Regions from separate parts of the Aliivibrio sp. SR45-2 genome, predicted to be linked through region 1. Evidence: predicted binding sites of a transcription regulator. Region 1 holds the regulator's gene; the other holds the start of a gene.

Region 1 (3,597 bases):
GTTTCGGTGCAATTGGTTCTAAAAAATAATTACCAATTTCCGATAAGAAAGGAGTCCATTAGGACTCCTTTTTTTATGTCTAAAATTCAGAGTAAGGTCACTTTCTTATTTGAAATTAAGTCATAAAATCATCAATTAACCCGACATTTTTGTTGGTACGATCTGTAAGCGAAGACTATGAAGTTTGAGCTAGATCAACTATTATATAGTTTACTATTTTGAAACAATTCTCTTATATTTATTAGCATTCAGGAAAACCCCATGTCTGAAGATTTTCGCGAACAAGCTCTCCATTATCACGCTTACCCAACGCCGGGTAAAATTGAAATAGCACTGACTAAACCCGCCGATACGGTAGAAGACCTTGCTTTGGCTTATAGCCCAGGAGTAGCTGAACCAGTACGTGAAATCGCGAAAAACCCAGACGATGTTTATAAATACACATCTAAAGGCAACATGGTTGCGGTTATTTCAAATGGTACGGCTATTTTAGGCTTAGGTAATTTAGGTCCTCTGGCTTCAAAACCTGTAATGGAAGGCAAGTCATTACTTTTCAAACGATTTGCCGGTCTAGATTCGATTGATATCGAAGTGAAACACCGCACTATTGATGAATTTGTAGATACGGTAGCGAACATTGCAGATACTTTTGGTGGTATTAACTTAGAAGACATCAAAGCCCCTGATTGTTTTGAAATTGAACGTCGTTTAATTGAACGTTGTGATATTCCTGTATTCCACGATGATCAGCACGGTACTGCAATTGTAACGGCAGCTGGCATGTTGAATGCTATCGAGCTTCAAGGTAAGAAGTTAGAAGATGCGATCATTGTTTGTTTAGGTGCGGGTGCCGCGGCGGTTGCCTGCATGGAAATGCTGATTAAATGTGGCGCGATGCGCGAGAAGATCTACATGCTTGATCGTAAAGGCGTAATTCACACTCGTCGTGATGACATTAATGAATATAAACAACGTTTTGCGAACAACACAGATAAACGTACGCTTGAAGATGTTATTGAAGGCGCTGATTTATTCTTAGGGGTATCGGGTCCTAACCTATTGCCACCTGAAGCGCTTAAATTAATGGCTGATAAGCCCGTTGTATTTGCTTGTTCAAATCCAGATCCTGAGATCAAACCAGAATTGGCTCATGAAGTTCGGAATGATTTAATTATGGGTACTGGTCGTTCTGATTATCCTAACCAAGTAAATAACGTACTTTGTTTCCCATTTATCTTCCGTGGTGCACTCGATGTTCGTGCAAGCGTGATTAATGATGAAATGAAATTGGCTGCGGTTGAAGCAATTCGTCAATTAACGAAAGAACCTGTGCCTGTCGAAGTATTAAAAGCGGCGGGTGTTGATTCTTTAGAGTTTGGCAAAGGTTACATCATTCCTAAACCGATGGATCCTCGTTTACTTCCTCGAGTTGCAAAAGCGGTAGCACAAGCAGCGGTTGATTCAGGCGTCGCTCGTATTGAAATGCCAGAAGGATACATGGAAGCGTAAACTGCTTTTATATATTAATTAAAGTAAAAAGGCTTCCTACGTCATTGATGAGGAAGCCTTTTTATTAGGGGGAATTAAATTATGGGTTTACCACCAAGCGTTAACTTGAATACCACTAATGTATTCGTTGTTGTTTAGCACTATTGTAATACAGTCGGTAGAGTAAATTATCATTCGCTTTTAGAACTTGAACATGGCCAATTGGATAGGGTAAGTATGAGACAGAGAGGTAATGTAAAATTGAAATGAGCAGAAAAACAGAGGGGATAAAGAAAGTAGGAAATAATCGAAAATGTGATCTAGCTAATGACTGTTCTCATTAGCTAGGAGTTAATCACTTTTATTCTTCGTCGAATGCTTCGAATTCAATGCCCATTGCGGTCATTAACGCTTTTGCTTCTGTTGGAATATCATCAGGACGATCTTTACGTAAATCTTCATCTGTTGGCAATGGTTGGCCAGTATAAGCATGAAGAAACGCTTCACATAACAATTCGCTGTTTGTGGCGTGGCGAAGATTACTTACTTGACGACGAGTACGTTCATCCGTAAGGATTTGTAGTACCTTCGTTGGAATTGACACGGTAATTTTTTTTACCTGTTCACTTTTTTTACCATGCTCGGCATAAGGACTTAAATAGTCACCATTCCAATCAGCCATTGCTCACCTTCGTTCTAATATTATTGTTGTTTAAAATGCGATGAGCTAATTCTAGCGATATTTACGTCTATAAGCAAAGATATATAGACGTCTAGAAGTATTGACGTCTCATTTTGTGATGGTAAAGTAGAAGAATATAACTTATGGATTAGATTATACCACTGCATAGCAGTTTGGAAGGGAAATAATGAGCGAGAGAAAACCTGCAACTATTGCTGTTCGTACTGGCATTGAAACCGATTCACAACACAATGCGGTTGTGCCTCCTATCTATTTATCGACTAATTATAGCTTTCCAGAATTTGGAGATGTTCCAACGTACGATTACGCTCGCTCAGGGAATCCAACCCGAACTCAATTAGAAACAACATTGTCTGATTTAGAGTGTGGTGCGGGTGCGGTGGTGACGAACTGTGGCACTGCGGCTCTTAATTTAATGGTATCAGCCTTGCTTGGTCCTGATGATTTAATTGTTGCCCCTCATGACTGCTATGGCGGCACTTATCGACTCTTTAACACCAGAGCAAATAAAGGTGATTTTCAAACGTTGTTTGTGGATCAGTCTAATGCCGCCGCTTTAGATGAAGCGCTTGCTAAAAAGCCAAAACTGATCTTATTAGAAACGCCTTCTAATCCATTAGTTCGCGTAGTCGATATTGCCGAAATTTGTAAAAAAGCGGCAGAAGTCGGTGCATTAGTTGCGGTTGATAACACGTTCCTTTCTCCTGTATTACAGCAGCCACTGACTCTTGGGGCTGATTTCGTTCTTCATTCCACAACAAAATACATTAATGGGCATTCAGACGTTGTTGGTGGTGTGATCATATCTAAAACGAAAGAACATGCCGATGAATTGGCATGGTGGGGGAACTGCATTGGTGCAACAGGTACTGCATTTGATAGCTATTTAACCCTGCGAGGAATTCGTACTCTTAGTGCTCGTATGCGAGTGCATGAAGAAAATGCGATGGAAGTATTAAAATGCTTACAACAGCAAGAGTTAGTGGGAACGATCTATCACCCTAGTCTACCTGAGCACCCAGGGCATGAAATAGCAAAGCGTCAGCAAGCGGGTTTTGGTGCAATGCTGAGTTTTGAATTAAACGGTTCGTTAGACCAACTTAAAGTTTTTGTGAAAGCGTTAAAATATTTCTCTTTAGCTGAATCGTTAGGGGGAGTAGAAAGTCTGATTGCTCATCCGGGAACGATGACACATAGAGCGATGTCAGATGAAGCTCAGGCTGCTGCCGGTTTAGTGCCGACGTTATTACGTATTTCTGTTGGCCTAGAAGACAGTAGAGATTTAATCGCAGATCTTACACAAGCGTTTGCTGTGGCTGCAGAGGTGAAATAATGACAACGTCTTTGGTGCAACGTCAGTTACATAAATTTGGTGGCAGCAGTCTTTCTGATCCTGAGTGTTATCG
Region 2 (3,597 bases), on a different contig from region 1:
ACATTCCTTCATCCATATTTATATCGATAATTTGTGCGCCATTTTCCACTTGTTCACGGGCAACACTTAACGCTTCATCGTATAACTCTTCTTTAATCAAACGTTTAAAACGAGCAGAACCCGTTACGTTAGTTCTTTCTCCAACATTTACAAACAAAGACTCTTTAGAAATAGTTAGAGGCTCTAAACCAGACAAACGACAAGCAACTGGAATATCAGGTAAAACGCGAGGCTTCACACCTTCAACTGCTGCTGCCATTTGACGAATATGTTCTGGCGTTGTACCACAACAACCCCCGATTAAATTTAAGAAGCCGCTTCGAGCCCATTCAGCTACGTGCTCTGCCATCTCTTCAGGAGAAAGATCATATTCACCAAACGCATTAGGTAAGCCTGCATTTGGGTGAGCAGAAACACTGCATTCAGAAATTCGAGATAATTCTCCAACATATTCACGCAACTCGTCAGGGCCTAAAGCACAATTAAGACCAAATGAGATTGGTTTTACATGGCGAAGTGCATTATAGAAAGCTTCTGTAGTTTGACCTGATAATGTACGGCCAGAGGCGTCCGTAATTGTTCCCGAAATCATAACGGGTAATGTAATACCCATTTCTTCAAAAACAGATTCAACAGCAAATGAACAGGCCTTCGCATTCAAGGTATCAAAAATAGTTTCGATAAGAATTAAATCAGATCCACCTTTAATAAGAGCGCGAGTAGATTCAGAATATGCTTTAACTAATCCATCAAATGTGACATTACGAAAACCCGGGTCATTAACATCAGGTGAAAGCGTACAGGTTCTATTTGTTGGTCCTAGAACACCCGCAACATAACGGGGTTTATGAGGTGTTTTGAGAGTCCATTCATCGGCTGCTTTTCTAGCTAATTTTGCAGCTTCAAAGTTAATTTCTGCACTTAGGCTTTCCATATCATAGTCAGCCATTGCAATCGTCGTTGCATTGAAAGTGTTTGTTTCAAGAATATCGGCCCCTGCTTCTAAATAGGCCAAATGAATATCACGAATTACACTAGGGTTTGACAAGACTAATAGATCATTATTTCCTTTTAGATCACAATGCCAATCAATGAATCTTTCTCCACGGTAATCATTTTCTTCAAATTTATATTCTTGAATCATGGTACCCATACCACCATCAATCAATAAAATTCGTTCTAAAAGCTGTTTTTCGATTTGATTTTTTATCATGCTTCCTGCCACGGTACTGCCTCATCCATAAACTTTCTTTTTACAATCCTATCACACATCGAATAGAAATCTAGACGTCTAAAATGGATTTATTTTAACAAAATAGAAATAATATTTGATATTTATCAAATTACGCGGAAAATGATATAAGTCATAGTTTGTTACATAAAATACATAATTAGAGGTTTAGTAATGTCCGTCTACAATACGCTCTGTTTTCTTGCTGCTGGAGCAATGTTAATTGCATTCTTCAATAGTAAAATAGGAAAAATGCAAACCACGATTGCCATTACCGCAGGATCAATAATGTTATCTCTTGCGATAATAATTGCGGGCCACAATGGCTGGTTCCACTTAAGAGAAATAGCAACTGAAACATTAACTGAAATAAATTTTGAAGATTTCTTGTTAAAAGGAATATTAGGCTTCTTGCTGTTTGCCGGTGGTTTAGGGATTAAACTCCCACATATGAAAGATCAAAAATGGGAAATAACTGTGTTAGCTCTCGGGGCTACATTATTCTCAACTTTCTTTATAGGTTTTGCTCTGTGGTTTATTTGCGGATTCATAGGTATTAATTTTGACCTTATCTATTGTTTGTTATTTGGCGCTCTTATATCACCAACAGATCCAATAGCTGTTTTAGCTATTGTAAAAAAAATGAATGCTCCACAACGTATTTCAACCCAAATCGAAGGAGAGTCTCTTTTTAATGACGGCTTCGGATTAGTTATATTCGTAACTTTATTTACAATTGCTTTCGGTAATGAAACTCCTACGGTAGGGAGTGTTACTTCGTTATTTTTCCAAGAAGCTATTGGTGGCATAATTTATGGTTTTGTTTTAGGTCTAGTATTCCATTACCTAATAAGCTCCACGAACGACCATTCGATGGAATTATTATTAACCATTGGTATTCCGACTGCTGGCTACGCTTTAGCTGATGTGATACATGTATCAGGCCCATTATCAATGGTTGTTGCCGGGATAATGATCGGAAACTGGACTCGTTTCATTGGTTTTTCAAAAGAAAGTGAAGAACACTTAGACCATTTTTGGGAATTAGTAGACGAATTTTTAAATGGCGTTTTATTCTTATTAATAGGTATGTCTATGCTGTTATTCAAATTCCACCAAGAAGATTGGATTTTAATGGCTATATCTATACCGTTAGTATTAACTAGCCGATATTTAAGTGTTTATGTTTCTTATATCGGATTTAAGAGATTTAGAACTTACAATCCATTATCCGTTAAGATCTTAACTTGGGGAGGTTTACGTGGTGGTTTAGCCTTAGCGATGGCACTTGCTATTCCATCTGGAATTATGGTTATTCCCGACAAAAACATTGATGTAAGAGAGATTATTCTTGTAATGACTTACTCTGTCGTTGTTTTCTCTATTCTAGTTCAAGGGTCAACTATTACTAACATGATCGAAAAAGCAAAATTATTAGAAAAAAATAAATAATAACATTCGAAGCATAGGCTATCCTATGCTTCGAAATTTATGACACATCCTACGATATGCATATCAAAAAACAATTCAAACACCTTCTTTTAATACATTTAACAATAGATATCACACTCAATACTAGTCTATTCTCAAGGACTTAATATGAGGATTGAACTATATCCACGATATTAAAATTCAGTTAACAACCGATTTAAACTATAGATAATAGTCTTAATTAAGGTTGTATCTGGAAAGATAAAACCGACTAGATAAATATTAAGGTTTCTCTTAGTAAAAATACTTATATATTAAAAATAAAAGATCATATTAACCTCTAATGCCGATCATTTAAGGTAAATATAATCGGTTGACTGACCCTTCTGAGCGGTCAAAATCCAAGTGAATTTAATGCACTTGGATTTTTTTATGGATGTATCTCAAGCTCTAAACGTGATTAATAACTGGAAGCCTAATAACATTGAAACCTTAAGTAATTTACTCCCTATCGAACTTATCGATGAAGCTTATTCTCTTAAGGAAACTGTTACGATGAGAAAGCGTAAGCTTTCTCTTGAATCAATGGTGTGGCTATCTATAACAACAAATCAATGAAAGACCTCGTTAATCAACTCGATATTGTTGATAGAACAGGTAAAGCCTATGTTGCTCCAAGTGCTCTTATTCAGCGTAGAAAAACACTTGGCGAAGCAGTCATGAAATCCGTCTTTGAGCGAATGACGACTTAAGAGTGCCAATCTCTCTCAATGGAATGAACTCACCTTATTAGCTATTGATGGTATCGTATGGAGAACTCCTGATAACCAGAAAAATGAAGAGGCTTTCTCTCGTCAAATAAGGAACACAATATCCACAGGTAAGAATGGTTTGCCAAATGGAACTAAGCAGTCATCTTATTACAGCAAGCGCTT

What was found. The regulator MetJ, encoded in region 1, represses methionine synthesis genes. The targets are predictions, from matches to a motif close to TTAGACNTNTANANGTCTAA.
Region 2: a site for MetJ is predicted at 1,276-1,295, ahead of metH (methionine synthase). Genes of this name have one in related genera too.

What each region holds. Positions count from the first base shown of each region.
Region 1 covers NZ_CAWPRC010000150.1:118,202-121,798, reverse strand. The annotation lists gene rpmE (50S ribosomal protein L31) at 1-29, shown strand, start outside; gene AACV33_RS09465 (malic enzyme-like NAD(P)-binding protein) at 262-1,509, shown strand; gene metJ (met regulon transcriptional regulator MetJ) at 1,850-2,170, opposite strand; gene AACV33_RS09455 (O-succinylhomoserine (thiol)-lyase) at 2,358-3,524, shown strand; gene AACV33_RS09450 (bifunctional aspartate kinase/homoserine dehydrogenase II) at 3,524-3,597, shown strand, end outside.
Region 2 covers NZ_CAWPRC010000189.1:11,311-14,907, forward strand. The annotation lists gene metH (methionine synthase) at 1-1,213, opposite strand, end outside; gene AACV33_RS18055 (cation:proton antiporter) at 1,406-2,683, shown strand; partial or broken gene AACV33_RS18060 (IS4 family transposase) at 3,095-3,597, shown strand, end outside.